DNA from 2 places in the Ruegeria sp. AM1 genome. Region 1 is predicted to be linked to the other one. Evidence: riboswitches for the same ligand, from Rfam matches in the RefSeq annotation. Region 1 holds a riboswitch; the other holds the start of a gene.

Region 1 (11,830 bases):
TGTGATGGCGCTGCCGCCCAGGCGTCCTTTGACAATGCAAGAGGGTACGGGTTGTGCCGCCCACAGCGCGTCTTTGGACTCCACCGCGCCCACAAAACCGACAGGGCATCCGATGATGGCCGCCGGGCGCGGGCAATCAGGATCTTCCAGCATGTTCAGCAGATGGAACAGCGCGGTCGGGGCGTTGCCGATCGCCACCAGCGCACCGTCCAGATGCGGCCTCCACAACTCAAGCGCAGCGGCAGAGCGGGTATTGCCCATCTCAGCGGCCAGAGGGCGCACACGGTCGTCATGCAGGGTGCAGATCACCTCGTTATCGGAGGGCAGCCGAAAGCGTGTCACCCCCTCGCTGACCATGCGCGCGTCGCACAGGATCGGTGCGCCGTTTTCCAGCGCGGCGCGGGCAGTTGCTACGAAATCCGGTGAGAAATGGACAAACTCTTCCAGCCCGACCATCCCAGCAGCATGGATCATGCGAACCGCGACCTGTTCCTCGTCGCCATCAAAACGCCCGAGATCGGCCTCGGATCGGATCGTGGCAAAGCTCTGCTTGTAAATTGCCGCGCCGTCGGTTTCGTATTCATAGGGCATCAGGTGAAGTCCATGGTCATAAGGGTTTCAGGGCTCAGCCCGCGTTGGCAAGGCTCATCCCCCGCGCGGCCCTGTTTGACAAGATCAAATCGTCCGTTGTTGCCGATCAAAGTGATGTCGGCCGATCCCATTCGAGCGCAGCCCTTGGAACAACCCGAAACATGCAGGTTGCCCGGAACACGCGCGGCCAGGGCGCGGGCAATGTCGCGGGTTTCAATCTGCGCCTGCGGGCAGAACGGGGCGCCGGGGCAGGCGTCAGTGGTTAGCAGCGGATCAGTGCCATCTGTGACGAACCCCGACGCACGGAGCGCCGCCCCGCCTTCCAGCAGGATCAGTCGCCACGGGGTGACGCGCAGGGCGCTTGCACCCGATGCGCTGATTAGGTCGGCAAGCCGGTCCGCAGGCAACTGTCCGAAAGCCGCGCCATAGAGCGTGCCCAACCAGCAACGACCCGGTTGCAGCGGCGCTCCGATAGGAGCGAGTGCGTGCCCCAGCCACTCTTGCGGCAAACCCTGTGTTGCCACCAGCCGGGCCATGCGGCGGGTCTCGGGCGCGTGATGTTCTGTAAACCAGCTAGCCAGCGATATGACCCGATCAACTGCGTTGGCTTCGCTGACAACGCGCCCGGTTTCGGCCCCATCGGCCCGAAGAATCAACCCATCGGGGCCATTTTCCAGCCGGATATCTGCTGAATCTCCGGCCAGCAGACGCTGCACTCCGGTATCGATGGCAAAGCCGAACTTTGCGGGCAGAGAGGGCAGGTCGCCCAGCCGGTCAATAAGCTTTTGCGTCAACCGTGAGGTCAGATCACCGGCCTCATAGAGCGGTGAGACCAGAATGTTCCGCCGCACCTCGATGCCGGGCTCGGCGTCCAGCAGGTCGAGCCCGGCAAGTTCCTCAAGCAATGCCCGATGGTCCGTTTCCGCAACCCCGCGCAGTTGCAGGTTGGCGCGGTTGGTTAGGTCAATGGTGCCGTTGCCAAACCGACCGGCCAAATCACAGAGGCCGAGCGCCTGTTCGGCCGTCAACCGCGCCAGTCGGGGGCGCACACGGACAACCAGACCGTCACCGGACATCATTGGTCGGTGCGCGCCGGGGCACCAGCCTTGAACCACCGGAGCACTCATCCCAGCCCCTCCAGATCCGCGCGGATCGAGTTTCGGCGTGTGTCCCAGAGCCCTGCCGCCAGCAATGCGCGGAACCGGTCCTGCATGGCCTGATGGGCCAGCGGGTTGGCCTCTTGCAGGAAGGCGTCGACCTCTTCATCGCCCAGTGTTGCATCGTGATAGAGATCGAACAGATGCGGTGCGACGGTGCCGGACAGATGCGCGAAGGACGCCATATGATCCAGCGTGGCCGCGATCTCGGCCGCGCCTCGGAACCCGTGCCGCTGCATCCCTGCGATCCATCCAGGATTGGCGGCGCGCGCGTGAACGACGCGGCTGATTTCCTCGGGCAGCGTACGGGCGCGGGGATGTTCCGGGTTGGTATTGTCCAGATGATAAAGCTGCGCGCTGCCGCCGATGATCTTCTTGGCCGCGGCAAACCCGGCTTCATGCGTGGCATAGTCATTGGCCAGTAGAAGATCGGTTTCGGTCAGATCCTGCAGATGGACAAAGCTGTCAGCGTTGGCGACGCGTTCGGTGATGCCGAGGACATCCTGCGCAATATGCTCCCCTTCCAACGCATAGGAACTTGCTTGCAGCCATGCTTCACCTGCCTGCATGCGGGCCTCATCCGTGTAGGTCTCGGACAGGTGCGTCATGTTCACGCCATAGCTGCCCGGTGCCGGCCCAAAGACCCGTGAGACAGGCGCCTGACCGGCGTAGGGGTTCCAATCTGCGGCTTCATCACGGTTCGACAAGGCCCGGATGGCTTGACCGAACAGCGCCGAGAGCGTCGGGAAGACGTCCCGGAACAAGCCCGACACGCGAAGGGTCACATCCAGGCGCGGGCGGTCGAGGTCAGTGATCGGCAGAACTTCGATGCCCGAAACCCGTTCAGAGCCTTTGTCCCAAACTGGCTTCACGCCCAGTAGATGCAGCGCCATAGCGAATTCCTCGCCCGCTGTGCGCATGGTGGCCGAGCCCCATAGATCGACGATCAGCCCTTTGGGATAATCGCCTTCCTCTTGCAGATGCCGACGGACGAGTTCCTCAGCCAGTTTGACGCCTTGGGCATAGGCCGCACGGGTCGGCACGGAACGCGGGTCCGTGGTATAGAGGTTCCGTCCCGTCGGCAGCACATCCGAGCGACCGCGATAAGGCGAACCGGATGGTCCGGCCTCGATCCGTTTGCCCGCCAGTGCATCGGTCAGGGCGCCGCGTTCGGCACGGGCCGATGGCGCAGGATCGAAGTTGCCGGTTGCTTCGGGCACCCGGCCAAAGATATGCAACCCGTCGCCGAACTGACTTTCCTTGATGTCACAGACAAAGCGATCGATCCGGGTGATCGCCTCGGCGGTGCAGGTGGCCTGATCCAGGCCCAGATCGCTTTCCAGTCCGATGGCCTGGGCTTCGTCCCGGATGTCCTCTTGCAGGCGGTCACGGCGTTTGGGGTCCAGTCCGTCGGCGTTCGAGAATTCATCTAGCAGCGTTTCCAGTCGGACCATACGATCCGGCGTACCGCTTTCTTTCATGGGTGGAGGAATGTGGCCCAGCGTGACTGCTCCGATCCGGCGTTTGGCTTGTGCGGCCTCGCCGGGATCATTGACGATGAACGGGTAGATCACAGGCAGATCGCGGATCAGCGCTTCGGGCCAGCATTCGGCGGACAGCGCTACGGATTTGCCGGGCAGCCATTCCAGCGTGCCATGTGCCCCGATGTGGATCAGCGCGTCTGCCCCCAGACCTTTGCGCAGCCACAGATAGAACGCCACATAGCTGTGGCGCGGAGTGCGCGAGAGGTCGTGATAATCGTCGTCGCGCAGCTCGGGCGTACCGCGTTCCGGTTGCAGTGCGATCAGGGCCTTGCCGCGCCGCAATGCGGTGAAATGGAATGCGCCGTCTGCGAAGACCGGGTCATCCTCGGGAGTGCCCCAGACCGATTGCAGGTCAGAGCACAACTGCGCGGGCAGGTCCGACAGTGCTGCCCGATAATCATCCATTGACCATGATATGCGCGCGTCCGGCAAGGTCTGGGCGATCGGTTCGCCCGCTGCGGTGTCATAGCCGTCGCCTGACAAGTCGGCCAGCATCGCCTCGGCCGAGGCCAGCGCGTCCAGGCCGACTGCATGGGCCATTTGCCACTCTTTGCCTGGGTAGGTGGACAGCACCAGCGCGGGAACCTGATCCTTGTTTGGCTTGGCGCTGAGGTTCATCCAGCCCGCGACCCGGTCGATGATCGCCTCGATACGTTCCGGCTCGGCGCGGTGCGCAAAGCGGGAATACTCCAGATCGGGATCACGCTTGCCCGGTTCTTTGAACGAAGCGATGCCTGCTGAAATTCGCCCGTCAACCTCGGGCAGCACAACATGCATGGCAAGATCCGCTGGTGATAGCCCACGCTCCGCTTCGGCCCAGGCTTTGCGGCGCGACGTCGCGAGGGCGACCTGAAACACCGGCACATCTGCTGCGTCCAGAGGCGAGGTGCCCGATGCGCCTTTGCCTGAGAATGAGGTGGCGTTGATGATCGCCGAAGGGTTCAGCGCGACGATGCCTTCGCGCAGCCAATCCGCCGATGCAGGCGCTTTCAACGACGGGGCGAACAAGCCAACCGCTGCGAACCCGCGCGCGCGCAGGCGATCGATCAGAGCCGCAACCGGTGCGGTATCGGCCGATGTCAGATACGCGCGATAAAAGGTAACGAGGATGCGTTTTGCATCACCCGTGAAGGCGGTATCGATCGGGATCACGCCCCGATCCGGGCACCATGCGCCGCATTCCGGCAGGGTTTTGGCACCCATTACGGGCCCGGCATAACACCCCGCCGCCAGAGCCATCTGGGCCAATGCAGCCTGCGCCGTGACCTCGCCGCCGGTATCACACAGATGGGCCAGTCGGCGCAGGGTCGAGACGGGCAGGGTGGAGTAGTCATCCAGCCGGGTATCTTCGCGCCCGTCCGCGGGCAGGACGGCCAGAGCGATGCCCTTGGCCTGCGCCAGCGTCAGCACCTGCTGCAAACCGTAGGGCCAATACGGCACCCCGCCGATCAGGCGGATCAGGATGCCTTTGGCCCCGTCCAATGTCTGCTCGACATAGGTGTCGACGGACAGCGGGTGTTTCAACGCGGTCAGGTTGGCCAACCGCATTGATGGCATGTGCCCGTCGGGACCGCCGCCCCGATGCCAGCCTGCCGCGAAAGCGCCAAGGTCGCTGTCGGAAAAGGACAGCACCACCAGATCCGCCGGGCTTTGGCCCAGATCGGTTGGGGTTTCGGTCTCTTCCAACCCGTGGCTTTCGCGAAAGACGACGTGCATGGCTTATTCGGCGGCCTCTGGCACTCCGACGAGAATATCGCGGATTTGGGCCTCTTTGATATCGTCATGCTCGGCAATGACCACCAGACGCGAGCGGCGTTCTTCGCCGGGCTGCCATGGGCGGTCGTATTGATGACGCACGCGCGCGCCGACAGCCTGTACCAGCAGGCGCATGGGCTTGCCCTGAACGGCGGCATATCCCTTGACGCGCAGGATGTTCAACTCGTTGGCAAGGCGTTCGATCTTGGAAACCAGCGCAAGCGGGTCGGTCTGTTCCGGCAACTCGACGATGATGCTTTCAAAGTCGTCGTGTTCATGATCGTGATGGCCGTCATGGTGCGACGGGCGCGCGTCCATGTCATCTTCGGCAGCCGCTTCCAGCCCAAGAACGACCCGAACGTCGACGACGCCCTCGGCGACCTCAACCACGGGCAGCGGGCGCGGGGCCTCGGCCGCGATGATCTCTTTGGCTTTGGCAACACCTTCTGGACCCGCCAGATCGGGCTTGGTCAGCAGAATGATGTCTGCGCAGGAGATCTGATCCTCGAATACCTCGGACAGGGGCGTTTCATGGTCAATCGAGTCATCAGCCATGCGCTGCGCGTCGACCGCCGCGACATTCGGGGCAAAGCGACCGGCGGCCACGGCTTCGGCATCGGCCAGAGCGATCACGCCATCCACGGTGATCTTGGACCGGATATCCGGCCAGTCGAACGCCTTGAGCAAGGGTTTTGGCAGCGCGAGGCCTGAGGTTTCGATCAGAATATGCTCAGGGCGCGGCTCCAGCGCCATCAGTGCTTCGATGGTGGGGATGAAATCGTCGGCCACGGTGCAGCAGATGCAGCCATTGGCCAGTTCCATGATGTTTTCAGCCGGACAATCCGGGATGGCGCAGGACTTCAGGATGTCGCCGTCAACGCCAACATCGCCAAATTCGTTGACCACTACAGCCAGCCGCTTGCCTTGCGGGTTCTGCATCAGATGGCGGACCAGGGTGGTCTTGCCCGACCCAAGAAAGCCTGTGATCACGGTGACGGGGAGTTTCTCGAGATTGCTCATTTCTATGCTCCAATCGGAGGGATGCGCGAGGCGCAGTTTTTGCGAAAATGCTCGGGGCGTTCGCGCCACTTCACCAAGCCATCTTCGGTGGCCAGATATTTGGTCGCGCCGTCAACGATCACGTCGATATGGTCGGTCTCGTTCAGGTTCTCATAGACAAAGGTCCAGCGCTCGGGGCCACCCCGCAGCACGATGGAACAGCCCTGATCGCAATTCGAGAGGCATTCAACCGGCTTCAGAGTGATGCCCTTGGGCAATTCGGCCTGTTCCAGCGCTTTGTGCAGCAATGTGCCGGGGCGCTGGGCGTCATCTTCGACGGGCAGGCCGCGGCGGCAAGTGGTACAGACCAGCAGTTCAACTGGTTTGGTCTCGGTCACGTGTCTCATCCCCCTAATCGGTTCATGGGGGACGGGGTTTCATGCGGGCCACGCAGATTGCCATGGTCCCGACGCCGGAACACCCCGTCCGGTTTCGTACTCGGGTGCTGGCAGGTCTCCCGGCTTGCGGATGCCAAGGCGGTTGCCTTGTCGGATGTCCCGCCTTCCCGGCCTTTTGGCCAGTGGCATTGGGCACCCTCTCCGGTCACGGTCGCGGGGGCGGCTGCGTTTGACGGAAGCTCCGCTGACGCATTCCCTTTTCATCCTCGTTCGAGGACACCAACGGATCGGACATGCGGTACGGGCGGGGGGCTTGTCAAGCATGTCGAGCACGTCAGGTGTCGTCGGCGATAAAAAGCGACCTGTCGACGTCGCTGGGCGGCATGACGTTGCGGATGTGTCATGCTGCGATGATCGAAACAGATCAGCAAAAACAGGTGCCATATGAAAGTGGGTTTTGTCGGGTTGGGGAATGTCGGGGGCAAGCTGTCGGGCTCGTTGCTTAGAAACGGGATTGACCTGACGGTTCATGATCTCAACCCAGAGCTGGTTGCCCGGTTGGCCGCCGATGGCGCAAAAACTGCTGACGATCCGGCCCAGCTTATGCGGGACTGTGACGCGGTCATTACCTGTCTGCCCTCACCGGCCGCTTCGGATGCTGTTCTGCAGGACATGCTGCCTGAGGTGCGACCCGGAAAAATCTGGATGGAGATGTCGACCACCGACGAGGCTGAGGTGAGGAGCTTGGGAGCTGCGGTGATTGAACGCGGCGGAGTGGCCGTCGATTGCCCCGTTTCCGGTGGTTGCCATCGCGCGGCGACCGGAAATATCTCGATCTTTGCGGGATGTGATCGTGAAACCTTTGAGATGATTCTGCCGCTGCTGACCACGATGGGGCGCCGCGTGCTGCACACTGGCGATTTGGGTTCGGCCTCGGTGCTTAAAGTCATGACCAACTATCTGGCGACCGCCAACCTGATCACCTGCGCCGAGGCTCTGGTGACCGCTAAAGCGGCAGGCATGGACCTGAGTACGACCTATGAGGCGATCAAAATCTCCTCTGGCACCTCTTTTGTGCATGAGACTGAAAGCCAGGTGATCCTGAACGGCTCGCGGGATATCTCGTTCACGATGGATCTGGTGAAAAAGGATATTGGTCTTTTTCAAGAGGTCGCCGACCGCGCCGGGGTGCCGCTGGAGATGAACCCCGCGATGATCAAGATCTTTGACGACGGAATTGCACGCTATGGCGAGCGGGAATTGTCGCCCAACATCATCAGGCGGCTTGAGGAGGCCACCGGCCTGGATATCCGCGCGCCGGGGTTTCCAGCCGAAATGCAGGACGATGAACCTGAGGAGCCGGGTTACGAAGTTATTCCGCGGGGAAGAGCTGGCGCATAGCCCCCAGCGTGGTCACGCGATTGGGGCTTTTAGCAGTGACACTATGGCAAGGCGCTCCGCGGTGCCGCCAGCTCGGTGTGTGGGCTCCTTAGGGAAACGACTCAGGATATGCTATTTGTCGCTTCAGACGCGAGATGACTCTTTACGAACGCGTCAACGTCCATGATAGATAGCTCGGTCAAAACACAAGAAATGCCGGTTCATGAGACGATAACCGACCGGATTTCCAATATGGCGGCTCCGCTACGTCATATCCAATCCATGGACATTGCCGTGTTGGACATTACCAATGCGCCTTATGAGCCTAAGGTCACCACAGATTTTGATGCGATATGTTTCAGCCTAGGCCAGGTAAAAGGGTACAAAGCTGATCTTATCACGGAGCAGAACATCGTTCCCGGGCGCGCCTACGTATAACCCAAGGGGAGAGGTAGGCAAACTGACCAGAACCCGCCTAGTTCAGTGTCCTGGATTGTGAGTGGAGCACTTCGGCGGGTGGTATGGTTTTAACAAGTTGAATCGATCTGTTCTTTCACGTTTCGGGTTCTCAGTTTCCTGCTCAGCGGGCGCTGGATTCTGCCCGCGGGCTGAGAGGATCAGGCCTTTGTCAGTCGATCTGTTTTAGCCGGATTTTGTCATGCGGAGCGGACAGCCGGTGTCCGTGGGAAGACACATCAGACCGGAGTTTCAGAAATCTCTCCGTTGTGGCACCGCTCCTGTTGGATTGCGTTATGCAAAAGCGGCGCCCAGGTCCTAACCCGTGGCCCACGCCATGACTTTCTGGCGTTCGTGACGATGTATCGATGCCGATCTGACCGAAAATGTGGTTATAGGAAACTTTGACGGCGGATCCTTTTGCAAGACTGATCCACCGCCGCAGTCGATGCCTATTACTTGGTATTCACTATAGGCGGGTGCTTACAGCGTCCGAGGCAATAGTGAACGCCCGCTACATCAGCCGGCGACAAGACGGGCGGCACCTTGGGGCCGGGGAACAGCATGTCCACACAGGCGTCTTTATCGACGTCAAAATACGCCGCTATGCGCGGAGGCATACCCGGCGTACTTTTGGTGTACATCTTCCATTTCGGATTATTGTTTTTGTTCTGTGCATTTGCTTCCCAATAGTTAACGATCCGAATGTTTCGCCCATTGGCATACAGCTTAAGGTTCAGATGCTGATTTTCAGCTGTTGCTTTTATTTTCAGGCCCGTCGCGCTGGCGGCGGCCGGGAAGATATTGTCGGGATTGCTGTTATCTCTTTTGTCGACTCTGGCATTTTTTGCCTCGACGTGAAAATACTGATACCGAAACCGGCTGTTTCTGTCCTTGGCGTTAGGAATCTCGGTTATCATCAAAACGCACAACCTCAGATCGCGGGTCTTGGAATTGTAGCTATAGCCAGAAAGAAGTGGGTCATGCGCGCAGTTTTCCAGAATCTGACCCTTTACGAAAATCTCCCGTTTTCCATTTGATCTTTGTGTTGAGTCCGCAGCTCTCAGCAATGCGCGCCCTGTGATGCCTGACAGTCCTTGAAACTGTTTTTTGCTGTTTTTGAGCTTTTGAATACAGGCGTTGAGCGATCCGTTCTCACTACATAAATCTGGCGCAAGCTCGTGAAATACGTTGAGGAATTGCTGATCGTCGAGCTCATCCACTGGAACCGGGGCCGCATTTCCCGCTTTGTTGGACCCGCCGACAAGGAACTTCTTGCTTGGTACCTCGCGGGTATTCAGAATTTCACCGGTCTCCGGGTCGACCGGTCCGGGTGTGCAGGCTGCGAGAACAAGTCCCAAACCTGTAACTGCTGCAAATCCCAGTAGCTTCTTTCTCATAATCGTCTCCAAAGGCAAAAAAATATGCACCAATGTAGCACAAGCAACAGATAATTATGAGACTTTTTCAAAACGCCCTGTTGAACAATGCGGCGCGCGCATTGCGGTGCCGTTTTTCACTCCGCACGCTGTGCAGAAATATCGTTTCGTGTACGTCTGTTCTTACTGAGGACGTTGCGGTGTTTATGGATCACCGCACTCGTTTTCGCCGCTGGGATCAGCCAGTCTCTTCTATCTGCGCGTTGCGCAGCGCTGCTTCGACGTGGTCTGTAAACGGCAACTGGTATCGGACGCTCCAGGATTGCTCGTTCGATCTGACATCCGCAATGATCTCCAGACCTTCGGATATCTCGCCTGCCTTCAAATGTGCGTCTGCCAGCAGTGTCTGGGCATAAAGTATGATCTGGGTCGATCCTGTCTCGAGATAGTTTTCAATACCGGCCCGGATTTCGGCAATCCCATCAGCATGATGGCCATTTGACGATTGCGCCCATCCTCTCAAAATGCTGCCCCATGCGTCCCAATAGCGGAATTTCCGTTCCTGACTGATTTCAATGGCGCTATCGACCAGGTCCATAAGGGCCTCGGTGTCGCCCAGTATCTGGTAGGCGGTTGCCAATATGCTGAGACCATAGCAGCGGGTGAAATCATGAGGCTCGTCCCTTATCTGGGCCGCCAATTGGGCAACCTCAGAGCGGAAATCATGGTTATTGCCATTCTGGAGTGCCCGCGCCCAGCACCGCATCGCGCGATCAACCAGATAAATGTCCGCTTCGTGATAGTTGAACAGATCGTCGGATGAGGCCAGCTCCCGCAAGTTAATAGCGCGATCAAATGCCGCCAGTGCTTCGTCCAGTCGACCCAGCATGAAGGTGCTCATCCCGATATTATGGGCTGCAAGCGCCTGCATCGTCGGGTTGTCGGCCCGCTCGGCTGTCTCTTCTAGATAGTCACACAGGGCTAGCGCGCCCAAAGGGTCGCCCAGTGTGAGTTGTGCGCCGAACTGTACATGGCCCGCCAGAAACGCATCCGAGGGGTTGTCGGCGGAGCGGTCAAGCAGATGGCGGAACTGGTCCAGGTTCTCCAGAACCTCTTTCGAGCCGAAGGCGCGCGTGCTGAGCGCCACATTCAACATCTTGCGCAGGGCGATCTCTTCTTGATCGCGTTCGGCGCCGGGACCGAGTTTGGCGTTCTCGGAGAGGGCTTCGTTGAGATGGTGGATGGTTTCTTCGTTTGCGAAACGGTCGCCCGAGACGACCGCGGCTTGGCGCCAGGCGTCTCGGGCCTGTTTCGGCAGGTCTGCACGGGCGTAGTGCTGTGCCAGCAACTCGGGGTTTTGCGCAACCAGATCCCTGAACGAGGTCGCCATCACATCGGCAATCTGGCTGTGCACGGCGCGCGCGCGGCTGGGCAACATCAGATCATACGCGGCTTCCTGTATCAGAGCGTGACGAAAGGAGTAGGTCCCCTCGGATCCGACGCCGAGCCGCACCATGATCTGCGCGTCCACCAGTTCATCCAGCATGTTTTGGGTGGCTTCGGTTGACTGATTGGTGACAGCGCTAACCATTGCGGGCAGGATGTTGCGGCCGATCGCGGCGCAGATCGGAACAACCTCGCGGGCCGAAGTCAGCTTGTCGATCATCGCCCAGAACAGCTCTTTGAGTGTCGACGGCAAGGTGAGCTTGCTCTGCGGCGATATCGAACCATCGGGGTCGGCGAACCGGTTTTCGACCATCCGGGCCATTTCTTCGGCAAACAGCGGCACGCCATCGGTTCTGGTTGCGATCCGATCTTTCATTTCCTGCGTGACTTGGTTGGACTGCAGCAGCCGGTCCAGCATCTGATGGACATGGTCTCGGTTCAGCCGCGCAATCTGCAGTGAAACCACGCTTTTGTCATCCACCCATGGCGGGCGATAAGTCGGTCGGAATGTGCATATGATCAAAACGGACTTTGATCTGAGCTGGTCGATCAGTAGTTTGATGATTTCTTCTGTCGACGGATCGACCCAGTGTAAATCCTCGAACAGCAAAAGTACCGGGTGCTGTTTGGCCAAAGTAGCCATCGCCTGTACCAGCGCATCGTGAAACTGCGCCTTCAGCCGGTCCGAAGGCAGCTTGGGTAGACCATCTTCGACAGCCATAGGC
Region 2 (11,830 bases), on a different contig from region 1:
ACCAAAAATGTCATCATGCCCAGCGGCGGAAGAGAGGTTTGCTCTTCGAGAGTAAGTGCATCCTCCTGCAGGACTGTTTCGATATCAAAGTCCGAATGCCACCCAATTGTATTGGCAAGAGGGGCAAAAACGCGTTCAAGAGATGCCAGCATCCCCTGCGCGCGTTTAAAATGATTGGTGATCACAACTCTACCACCGGGTTTGCAGACCCGGGCTATTTCCGCCATCACCTTTTCCGGCTCTGGAACGACCGAGAGTACGTGCATCGCCACAACCGTATCGAAGGTGCTGTCCGGGAAATCGAGGGTGCGCGCATCCATTTGCCTCAGCTCTGTGACATGGCTAAGTGTCATGGCTTTTACCTTGTTGCGGGCTTTCTCCAGCATCTCCTCGCTGAAATCGATCCCGGTGACCTGCGTTTCGGATCCGTAGTGCTCCAGTGACAGGCCAGTGCCGACACCGACCTCCAGCACCTTTCCTGGGTGCCTGTTTATGTATTCAACCGCGTGCCGCCGCCCGACATTGGTGATGGCACCGAAGGTTTTGTCATACACGGGCGCCCAACGTGCGTAGGAGGTTTGAACGGCCTTGATATCCATCTTTGATCCTTAAGAGTTATAAGGTGTTTTTCGATCGAGCCAGGCCCAAACGACTATCCCCGCATACCCGATACATGCTGCAATCAGGGTGGCCCAGGCAAAGGTCAGCAGGGCGGCCCCGGCAACAGCAACGCCGATGAGGACATATTTCGTGTTTTCACGCGAGACCCTTGTCGTCTTGAACGACCAAGTTGGTATGTGGCTGATGAGTAGAAGGCCGATGAGCACCATGTAAGCGCAGATCAAGATATCGGGCAGAAGGGGCGCATCGGTCAAAGCAAAGGACAAATACATTGGCAACATGACCAGCAACGCTCCGGCAGGGGCCGGGACGCCTTCAAAATAGGCGCCGTCCTGATCGCAGGTCTCGGACTTGCTGCTGACATTGAACCGGGCCAAGCGCATGACGCAGCACACCGCAAAAAACAACACGGCAAGCCACGCGGCACTGCGTATGTTCTGCAGGGCCCAGAAATAGAGAACAAGCGGAGGAGCCACTCCGAAGTTCAAAAAGTCGGCAAGTGAATCAAGCTCTGCCCCCATTTTGCTATCGCTGCAAAGCAGGCGCGCGATCCGCCCATCAAGCCCATCCAGCACACAGGCAGCAATGATGAGCTGCACCGCAAGCACGAAATTGCCCTGCACGCCAAATCTGATTGCGGACAGGCCGGCGCAGATGGCCGTTATGGTTAACGCATTGGGGAGCAAATGGATCAGCGCAAACCCGGTCTCGTCCTGATTGGATGGCTCTGACACTGATCTACCTACCTATTTTCTCTGGCCCGAACTCAAACTGGCAAGGACGGTTTCGCCAGCGACCATTGTTTGTCCCACACGCACCAGCGGGTTCAGCCCATCGGGAAGATAGACATCCAACCGGGACCCGAACCGGATCAGCCCAAAGCGCTCGCCGGTCTGCATCGTGTCCCCTGGTTCCACGAAGCAGACGATCCGTCTGGCCACGAGGCCGGCAATTTGCACGACGGCCAGATCCTGACCATTCTTCATCAGAATGCGCAGGCTGTTACGCTCATTATCAGCGCTGGCCTTGTCCAGGGACGCGTTGAAAAACTTGCCCGGACGATAGGCGACGGCGGCAATCTCGCCTTCGATCGGTGTCCGGTTCACATGGCAGTTGAAGACGCTCATGAACACGCTGACGCGGGTTAGCGGTTCCTCGGGCATGCCCAGCTCTTTTGGTGGAACAGCCTTCTCGATCAGCGATACCACCCCGTCCGCAGGGCTGACGATCAGCCCATCCCCTGCCGGTGGCACACGTTCCGGGTCACGAAAGAAATAGTAGCACCAGACGGTCAGGCCAACACCAAGCCAGCCCAATAGGTCAGACAGAAGAAATAGCCCGACCGTTAAGGCGGCAAAGACTGCGACAAACCGAATTCCTTCCGGATGCATCGGCTTGATGAACGTATCGCGCATGCGCATCGCAAAACTTCCCTTAGGTCAATGGCACCACTTTCATAAATTGATTGGCGTGGATGGCAAGAGCGGCCACTGCCGCTGTTGTTGATCGACTGCCGACAGTAGCGGTTCTGATGGCATCAGTCGCAGCCCTTTCGACGTTAGGCGCTATGCGTTTCTTGCGATCGTATTCGCTCAGTAGCGCCCTCATTTGCGATCTCCTGCTGCGGTACATCGATCTTTGGCGCTGCATATCTCTTGATTGGAGTTCGAGCTGATATCTCAAGACGTATCTCATATTTTTGCCCTGAGCCAAGTGTCAAAATCGCTGCAAGTAGTGCATCAGCATCTGTTTATATCTCAAGCGAAACAGTTGGGGTTCAATAGAAGCCCGCTAGACCTTTTAAATTTGCGACACAAAATAAAGCCTTTGGCTGGCTGATCTGTTTGCGGGACACCAGCGTTGCCCTTGATGAACGCAATGCGGATGCGCCGCAGAAGAACCCAGGTTGCGACGGCAATGCATCGTTGCGTCAGCAAAGCTCATTAAATGAATGTCGGCGGAGTCCGCAGATTGCGAATTCCAGGACACCTATTTCATGCGACAGCAGAGAAAGTCCGGTCTGGTGAAGCTGCACCGCAGCGCAGTCAAGCCATAACCAGTGGCCGGTTTTTACCGTATCTGGCCTGGGTAGCCTTCGCCTCGGTAGTTAAAGAGCTATCGGACATTGATATCTTGTTCACTCGACTCTTATACGAAATCCATCCCAGAAAAGCGCGCCATCTGAGCCACAGGAGATCGGATGGTGCCTTGCAGGGGGGAATCGTGTGAATTGTTTATGAGTGGCAGCAAAAAATGGAGCATTGCCAGTCTGACCTTCGGGCGTTTTGTAGTCGCAGCGAAATGGTCACTTTACCGTCCAGTAAGCTTGCTTATGACAAAATATGTGCTCGCGGCGAATGTCAGGTTTAGTACTATATCGCGGCGCCTTCAGTGAAACACGTCATATAGGCATTGATGTCCCCGGCTTTACTGAGAGTAGTAGTGGACAGAATGAAGAAATGCGCCCGAAGTGAGTTTACAAAGTCAGCAGGCTCTCTTTCTACCACATTAAAGAACCGCATCAAACTTGCAGGCTAAGTTGGTCACTTGGGGTTTTGATCGAAATGCCGCCAAATGCACATGCCGCATCTGCAACTGACCTGCCGCCCTGCGGTGCGCCCCAAGCCATGGCCCTCTTCAAATGATGAAAACGATAGATCTTTTATCCAGACATTGGCTTTACAGGCCTCGCAGTGGGCATAATCAAAGTTCGCAGATGCGATACGCTCTGAATACCTCAACACAAGGTATGAATGAGCGTCATCAAATCTAACCGATCCATCTTCCGCACCTTCGATCTTACGGCGCATGCCCTGGGCATCTTGCAGCATTGCAATTTGCGGGGCGGAGGACGGGTGCCGCGCAAGCATTCTTTTGCGTTCCGCAATGTAGGCGGTCAAATCGGCCTCAAGCGCCGCGTCCTGGAGCGCAAATACAGCCTGCGTAGAACCCGGTAGCAGCGGAGCCGGAAAGTAGATTCTCAACAGCCGACCTCGCCGACAGCACTTTCGGCCATCTCAACGACCCGCGCCCGGTCATCCAGCATGTCCACAAGGTCCCAAGCTCCGTCGATATGATTTTTTGCAAAACGGACCTTAAGACCAACAGAGTACTCACCGATGCCGTTCACAATCACATCGGGGTGGGTGTTGAGGTCCAGAACCGGTGTCTTTTCAAGGAATTCGCGCCAGGATTCGCGCCCCGGCCGTTGGTAAAAAAAATCCAACTTTGCTTGGAGATAAGCCTTTAACAACTTGTTGTCGCATGCGTTCGCGGGATCGAGGCTGTCATAACCAAATGGAATACCGAGCGTGCTCAGTGAAAGCTCGTCAAGTGCCTCAACATCGCTTGTCAAAAGCGCAGTACGTAGTTGAGGCCAAAATACGCTAAAGTCCTCTGAGCGCTCGACCGTAGCAGTTTCGGCATGCACACATGTGCCGAGGACGACGGTCGCGATTGTGGCGTTCAAGACATTTCGAAACGCCACAGGAGACGGGAATCTAAGCAGGAAATTGGGCAAGGCTATAAACTCACTATTGTGTTCTCAATGTATGCATGGGCGACGGATGCCGCCTATGCTTTTGCTCGTGTTCTGAAAATTGCGTACCCCACGATCCAGCTACAGCCAATCGAGAGCGGGAACGGCAGAAGCGACAGGCCAAAGGTATAAGGCACGGCGTCAAACAGCCCTTGCACCAGCAACTCATTTTGAGACAGCAGGCCGTCGGCAAAAAACAGCAAGAACAAAACGCTCGGAATGGCTAGGAGCGTCCAAAGAATAAAAGCTGCCTTTGTCTGTCTTTCCTCTTTGCGCCAAGCCGCCCTGCCACTGAGTCCGCCGACGAAGACCAAAACACCCACGAGCATATAGTCTAGTATCATGAAACGTTTTGGCTCCTCGGGTTTTAACTACAATCTTTGATCATCACATAATTCTGACCGTCATCTTTCGTGATGAAGAACAGTCCGTCCTTCATAGCAGTATCCATGGTGTCATCGACTCTATCTACAAGATACTCGGACAGCTCTCCCCGATGGGATGCTTCGATCTGCATCTCTTCGAAGAGCGTGGCATTGATCGCTTTTTCCAGAATTTCTTGCGTATTACTTGCCAACTGAACACGGCAACCACCGCCTTCACTTCTGATCCAGTTTGCAACGGCGGTGGTTATTTGCGCATCGGTCAAAGCATCAATACGCGCGCGCGCATCTTGCAAGCTGTCTGCTTGCGCCGGTGCTGAAAGACTTACCAGAAAGAACGGCAACGCAACCAAGAGCTGCACGACGGTGGTTTTAAGGGTCAATTTGTTTTCTCCAAATGTCTATACGACAAGTAATGTCAAAAGGTTAGAAGATTGAAATCGCGGCAATTCACGCTTTTGAAAAGGGGACGTTTCGAGAGATTTTCCCAAGGCTAGTCAGAGAAGCACAGTTTGTTGCCGTCTGGGTCTCTCACATATGCTGAGAATTTTGGGCCACGCTGATCCGGTGCGCCCTCAGATGTGCCGCCAAGCCTAAGAGCCAATTCGTGCATCCTTTTGACCTCGGCCTTTACGCCAACACAAAAGCCAACCATCGTACCATTGCCGTTGGTGGCGGGTTCTGCGTTAAACGGTATCGCTGTTGCGAAGGCAAAGTCGTCACTCATCCAATAAGTCATACGTTCTGACGGCGAAACGACCCGAAGCTCGGCCGTTTCAAAGAGCTCGTTGTAGAAGGCTTGCGATGCCGCCATGTCGTTCGTTCCGACAACACAGTAGTTCATCTTCATGATTTTCTTTCCTGTTCTGTTGCTTAGACAGCGTGTGGGGCAATAGTTCGAAAGTCAGGAAACGACTCGTCTGAAAGACGTTATATTGATTAATATGTCATTTTATGTCCTATTTGTTTGATGCCACGGGCAAGCGCATATGAAAGGCTGACGCGGATCGAGTCGATTGCGATCCAGCTCAAACAAGACAAGCACTGCACGATCGACGACCTCGCCCGGCAACACAATGTCAGCACGCGCACAATTGCACGGGATCTCTCGCTTATGCGGGAACGTGGCATGCAAATCGACGCAGATCGCGGGCGCGGTGGTGGTGTACGGCTTGACAGAAATTGGGGCGTGGGCCGCCTGAACCTGCCGTACGCCGAAGCGGTCGACCTTCTCATCAGCATCGCGGTCGCAGAGAAAATGGAGTCGCCGATCTTTCTGGCGAACCTCAGTTCTGTGCGTCGGCAGTTGATTGCATCGTTCTCGCCGGAAAAGCGGAGACAGGTTGAACGACTGAAATCGCGGATCATGGTGGGCGTCACCGCATCGACCTTTGTTCAGGCTAGCGCGAGCGCACCGCCGAAACGGGTGGTACAAGCCTTGCATCAGGCGTTTCTTACCCAGAAAGAACTGGACATACGTTATCGACGAGAAGACGGGGACACATCAGACCGTCGGATAGCACCTCATTATCTTTTGCTGAAATACCCGATTTGGTATGTCGTCGCTTTTGATCATTTGAGGGATGGCGCGCGTATTTTTCGTTGTGATCGGATGCTTACTGCTCAAAAAAAGGAAACTTCTTTTCACTTGTTGCCTAAAGAGGCTTTCGCTCCTTCAATAACAAAGGAAGACCTTTCGCTATGATCTCAACACGCCCACATATCACTGAAAGATTTCTCTTTAGCGCTAAATACGATTTTAGAGCAGGTCGGCAAGCTGACCGAGCGGGACTTGCATCCGTAGCGCGTTGAACCCACGATCAAATCCGCTAAATTTGGTGAGAGTTGCGTTTTTGCCAGACAAAAGTTGGCTTTCTAACCGTATAAGTCGCGATTCGTACTGGACGGCACAAATAGGAAAGTCATGTCTGTTTAGACAGTTTGCAGCTAGCCAGTCTCAGCCAAAATTCCCTGAAAACAGGGAATTTAACGGATAAAACGCACCATTTTGAAGTTGTTTGACGTCCGTGGGCAAAAATCTACATATAGATCAATGGCTTATGAAAGAGCTCCCTGAGCATCCTGGCAGGGAAACTCCCGCGTCTTTTTAGTGGAAATTCCCGGTCTTGCAGGGAAAGGGTCGCTCTTTCAGGTTTCTGTCCCCATGATTTCGTCTGCGGTTGTCAGCATTCGAACAAGAGCGATCCGGAGACATGCCAGCTCCAAGGATAGGGACAGGGAAACCCGCTATTCAAGCATCATGCAGCGAGGATGGAGTGGGCAATTCACAGGTCGCAGGCTTTGTGGTCATTCGTTTTCTGAGTTTCGCTGTTACGGCATTGCTTCGTCCGAGCAGCACGAATTCTGTTGTGACTCGGTACGAGTTTTCAAGACGGCTTTAGCAACCACATTTCAAACCTCAATTTCATTTTAACCGGATTATATACAAGACGTGCGGGACCATACGACCTGCGAAGAATGTCGGTTGGATGGCTGTGTCCCTTACATTGCGACTTGACGGAAGCGACCAGGACGGGCCATTTAGCGGTGATGGTTCTCAACGGCCTTAGACCAACGAGATGAAAAGGGAACACGGTACGGCACACTCACCTGCGCCAAATCCGTGACTGCCCCCGCAACTGTAGGCGGTGAGCGACCCCGATAGGGACCACTGGACAAAACGTCCGGGAAGGTTCGGGGGAGCAGCGACCCGCAAGTCAGGAGACCTGCCATCACCGGCGCACACCCGTGCGTCGACATTTCAACTCGATGCAGGCGGGGCGCCTGGTCAGGAGCTTATGATGGCACAGCGGTTTCGCCCGCAACGACATGGTTCTGTTTCCTTCGCCCGCTTGAACGGCGGAGGGCCTGATGGAACATCGAATTACTGTTTGCACATCCTGTCGACACAAAGGGACCGAATGTCGGCCCGGTTATGAACTGATAGAACGTCTGCGGCAGGCAGTCTTGCAGGCAGGCGATGCGGTGCCAGAGCACTTTGAGATATCGGGTGTTGCCTGTATGGCAGGCTGCGACCGCCCTTGCACTGTGGCCTACCACGCCTCACGGAAGGCGACCTATCTGTTCGGCGACATCGACGCGGGCACGGATATCGAAGATTTGGTCTCCTTCGCCAAGCAATATGCCTACCTACACGACGAATGGTGCTCTTCCGTGGATCGGCCCGGCAAACTGCGCAAATCCACGCTGGCCCGCGTGCCGGCTGCGATGATGGCCATAGAAGAGACCAAGGCTCAGGCGTCTTGAGTGCCGCGCGCCTGTCCGTATGCAACCTCAGCTGGTCGCCTGGGCGGGGCAGCGGCACGTTGCTGCACCGGACCAGCTTTGATCTGCAGGCTGGGCATGTTCTAGGCATTGTCGGGCCGAACGGGGCGGGTAAGACGTCGCTCTTGCGTTTGCTCTACCGGTTTCATCGACCAACCGGTGGATCGGTATCGGTCGATGGCGAAGATATCTGGACCCTCCCGGCACGCGCTGTGGCGCGCAAGGTGGCTGCGGTCTTGCAGGAGCAACCGACTGATTTCGCCTTGACCGTACGCGAGATCGTGGCTCTGGGGCGCACGCCGCATCGCACCGGTTTCGGTGGCAGCAGTGGTGCTCGTGATGCACAGATCATTGGGGCCGCCCTTGATCGGATGGACCTGCACGGGTTTGCCGACCGCGCGCTCGGCACGCTCTCTGGTGGCGAGCGGCAGAGGGTTATGGTCGCACGTGCGCTGGCGCAAGAGCCACGCTTGTTGATCCTGGACGAACCGACCAATCACCTCGACATCCGTCATCAGCTCGAAATCCTGCAACTCATCCGTGACCTGCCGCTGACGATTGTGACATCGCTTCACGATCTCAACATGGCCGCGGGCGTCTGCGATGACCTGTTGCTTTTGAATGGGGGCAAACCGGTCGGCTTTGGTCCACCGCGCGATGTCTTGTCGGAAGCCGCGGTTTCCCGGGCCTTCAAGGTTAATGCGCGGCGCGAACGCCTCGCCCCAAGCGACACTGATCACCTGACATTTCATCTTCAAAACAAGGGAACCCCGTAATGAACAGCATCCTCCTCGCCTCTGCCGCCTTGGTCATAAGCGCTGGCTTTGCCGCAGCCGAAGCGACAGTGCAAAGCTGCAACCGCACCGTGACCTTCGACACCCCGCCCGAGCGCGCGATCTCGAATGATGTGAACCTGACCGAGATGATGCTGGTTCTTGGCCTTGCGGACCGCATGGTCGGCTATACTGGCATCTCGGGCTGGAAAACGCTGGATGAAGAGATGCGCGCTGGCGTTGAGGAGCTGCCAGAGCTGTCTGCCAAATACCCGTCGAAAGAGGTTCTGGTGGGGGCCGATGCGGACTTCTTCTTTGCTGGCTGGAACTACGGCATGAAAGTGGGCGGCGAGGTGACGCCTGAGACGCTCGAGCCCTTTGGTATCAAGGTCTATGAACTGACCGAAAGCTGCACCCATATCATGGAAAAGGAGAAGGCCAGCATCGAGGATATGTATGCGGACCTGACCAACCTTGGCCGCATTTTCGATGTCGAGGATCGCGCGACCCAGCTTGTCGATGGCTATCGGGCCGAGCTTGCCAGCTTTACCGACCGCCTTGAAACTGGCGAGCCCCTGCGCGTGTTCGTCTATGACAGCGGCGAGGATACGCCCTTCACCGCCGGGCGCTATGCCATGCCTACTGCGCTGATCGAAGCTGCGGGTGGCGTCAACATCATGGACGATTTCGAGAAAAGCTGGGCGACCGTCACCTGGGAGGAGGTTGTGGAACGCAACCCGGAAGTGGTGGTCATCGTCAACTATGGCGAAGTGACCGCAGAACAGAAGCGGGACTTCATGATGTCGAACCCGGCTTTCGCTGACCTGGATGCGGTGAAGAACGATCGTTTTGTGACGCTCGAATATGTCGAGGCCACGCCGGGGCCGCGCAACATCGAAGCGGTTAAGACACTGGCTCAAGCTTTCTGGGGCGAGTGAAACGATGAGTGAGACAGCGGCATCCCCTCGCCACTCACCGCAATCCGGATTGCGGTTTACCTTCCTTGCAGGTGGCGTGGTGGCGCTGCTGATCTCGCTCTCTTTTGCGATCTCACTGGGCGCGGTTTCTGTGCCCTTAGGAACGGTCTGGAGTGTTTTGCTGAACAAACTGTCGCCTGACATGGTTGCGCAGACCTGGAGCAAAGGCCGCGAGGCCATTGTCTGGGACATCCGCTTTCCCCGCGCGTTGCTCGCTATGATGGTTGGCGCGGGGCTGGCGCTGGTCGGGGCGAGTCTGCAGGCAGTGACGCGTAACCCGCTGGCGGACCCACATCTTCTGGGAATCTCATCGGGTGGCGCGTTTGGAGCGATCCTGGCCCTGCTGCATACTGGCCTGTTTCTAGGTCTGCTGACCGTGCCGCTGCTTGCCTTCCTCGGCGCGCTGATGGCTACGGCCATTGTACTTGGCGTCTCACGGTTTGCCGGGGCCACCAGCGCTGATCGGCTGGTGCTGGCCGGCGTGGCCGTGTCGTTCATCGTCATGGCCGCTGCTAATGTCCTGATCTTTCTGGGCGACCCCCGCGCAACGCATATCGTCGTCTTCTGGATGCTGGGCGGCCTTGGCCTCGCACAATGGAGCCAATTGATTTACCCTCTGGTGATCCTGCTTGCTTGCGGCGTCTGGCTAATGAGCCGCGCTGGCGCGCTGAACGCCATGACAGTCGGCGACGAAACCGCCTCAACGCTTGGCATCCCGGTAGCACGCTTTCGTCTGGTCGTCTTTGTCGTCGGAGCCTTGATCACCGGAGTTATGGTTGCCTTTTCCGGGATCATCGGCTTTGTCGGTCTAATGGTGCCGCATATTGTGCGCATGCTCGTGGGCGGAGACTACATGCGAGTTCTGCCTGCATCTGCATTGGCTGGTGCTATATTCCTTCTGTGGGCAGACATTGTAGCTCGGACAATAATGGCACCCGAGGACCTGCCAATCGGCATCGTCACGGGCCTTGTAGGTGGCGCTTTCTTTGTTTGGTTGCTCGGAAAGCGGCGGCTCTGAAAGGTTTGGAGCACCTTTAAAATCAACATTGAAAGAAAAATGGATCAGAGCACTGCAGCACGATGCGCGACCCGATGACAGGATATCTGCTTCACTGTCGTCAAAGTCATCCGGTGAGTTTTGGCTTCTACCGGAGGGTCTCAAATCTCGGCAAATGTGCTGTTTCGCAGGGCATCCGACATGCCGATATCATTGCAACAGCTTTTACTGGCCACCCCGACCGCCGTCAGGTGACGTGATGATAGGCAACCGTCGATTGGCCAATGGTGTCGGCGACAATACTGAAAACACTTGAGCGCCCTCAAGGTAGTCCAACCTTTCAAGGTAGAAATGACCAGCGATATAATCGTCTGGAAGCCCTTCTTCGTTAGGAACGAAAGCATCGAGAAGGATGAATATCTCTTGGCCGTGTTCTAGGCTAGCAACTTCTAGAGTGCGGGTGGTTGCTGTGTCGGATACGTCAGAGTTGACTTGGTATAGATAGCCTTGCACGCAGGTGTGCAAAGAGCCTGTCGAGAAGTTATCGGACGCTAGTTCGTCCACTAGCTGGCAGTTTTGAGTTATGTTGAACGGGCTCGCTATCCACGAAGTTCTATCTTCGGATGTGTCCGTAAAAGTCAGCCTCAAGTCTTTGATTGGACGGCTGCCCTCATTTTGGATGCTGGCAATAGTAAACAAGGAAGGGAAAAGATCGCGAGAGCTATCCGAACACATCGGATAGCTGTCATCAGTGCCCAGCAACGTCTGTGCGCTTCGCTCAAACGCTTGATTGGGGCAAAACAGTCAAAGTAGTCAAGCAACTACGCTTCGAAGCACCCGTGTTCCGCTGCCATCGGGACGGGCGAGTAGTTTATTCCCAAAGAAGCCGCAAACGACAATAGTGACAGAGCTTGGGTAGCATCATCATTTCCCGAAATTTCGTCCCAGAGAGGCGTAGATACGGGGCTTCTGCCGTTTAGCTCTTGGCTTTCCCATATCGAGCGCATCGTTTCAGAAACCAGTGCAAATTGGTTCTCACCATCGGTTATCCAATATTGACTATGATCCCCATGAGACCATTCGGGGGATAGCTCAAAGACCGCGCCCTCCGCGAGTTTCATAATACCCGCAGTATTTGAACCACTTGGAAGTCGAGAGAAGCGCACGACCAAACTGCTTTCAAACGGCCTGGACTCGAGAGAAGGGTATATTAATGAAAGGTAGCCGCTTGCTGTTCCAAGAACCAACAGAAAACC

The links. A riboswitch is a leader RNA that binds a small molecule or an ion and turns the genes downstream of it on or off. The one in region 1 is predicted to bind cobalamin.
Region 2: linked by a shared signal. The riboswitch ahead of ACR0I7_RS16690 (DUF1636 family protein) and the one ahead of ACR0I7_RS01365 (DUF1636 family protein) in region 1 are both predicted to bind cobalamin.

Annotation. Positions count from the first base shown of each region.
Region 1 is NZ_JBQFXH010000001.1:268,089-279,918, forward strand. It holds gene ACR0I7_RS01345 (precorrin-8X methylmutase) at 1-591, opposite strand, end outside; gene cobG (precorrin-3B synthase) at 591-1,718, opposite strand; gene cobN (cobaltochelatase subunit CobN) at 1,715-5,008, opposite strand; gene cobW (cobalamin biosynthesis protein CobW) at 5,012-6,067, opposite strand; gene ACR0I7_RS01365 (DUF1636 family protein) at 6,070-6,453, opposite strand; cobalamin riboswitch at 6,537-6,743, opposite strand; gene ACR0I7_RS01370 (NAD(P)-dependent oxidoreductase) at 6,889-7,845, shown strand; gene ACR0I7_RS01375 (hypothetical protein) at 8,008-8,262, shown strand; gene ACR0I7_RS01380 (hypothetical protein) at 8,736-9,680, opposite strand; gene ACR0I7_RS01385 (AAA family ATPase) at 9,898-11,830, opposite strand, start outside.
Region 2 is NZ_JBQFXH010000010.1:63,149-74,978, reverse strand. It holds gene ACR0I7_RS16735 (class I SAM-dependent methyltransferase) at 1-599, opposite strand, end outside; gene pssA (CDP-diacylglycerol--serine O-phosphatidyltransferase) at 609-1,355, opposite strand; gene ACR0I7_RS16725 (phosphatidylserine decarboxylase) at 1,368-2,042, opposite strand; gene ACR0I7_RS16720 (hypothetical protein) at 3,165-3,452, opposite strand; gene ACR0I7_RS16715 (hypothetical protein) at 3,602-4,090, opposite strand; gene ACR0I7_RS16710 (hypothetical protein) at 4,195-4,503, opposite strand; gene ACR0I7_RS16705 (hypothetical protein) at 4,527-4,925, opposite strand; gene ACR0I7_RS16700 (VOC family protein) at 5,036-5,392, opposite strand; gene ACR0I7_RS16695 (helix-turn-helix transcriptional regulator) at 5,513-6,247, shown strand; cobalamin riboswitch at 7,077-7,290, shown strand; gene ACR0I7_RS16690 (DUF1636 family protein) at 7,414-7,809, shown strand; gene ACR0I7_RS16685 (ABC transporter ATP-binding protein) at 7,806-8,603, shown strand; gene ACR0I7_RS16680 (ABC transporter substrate-binding protein) at 8,603-9,538, shown strand; gene ACR0I7_RS16675 (FecCD family ABC transporter permease) at 9,543-10,595, shown strand; gene ACR0I7_RS16670 (hypothetical protein) at 10,800-11,336, opposite strand.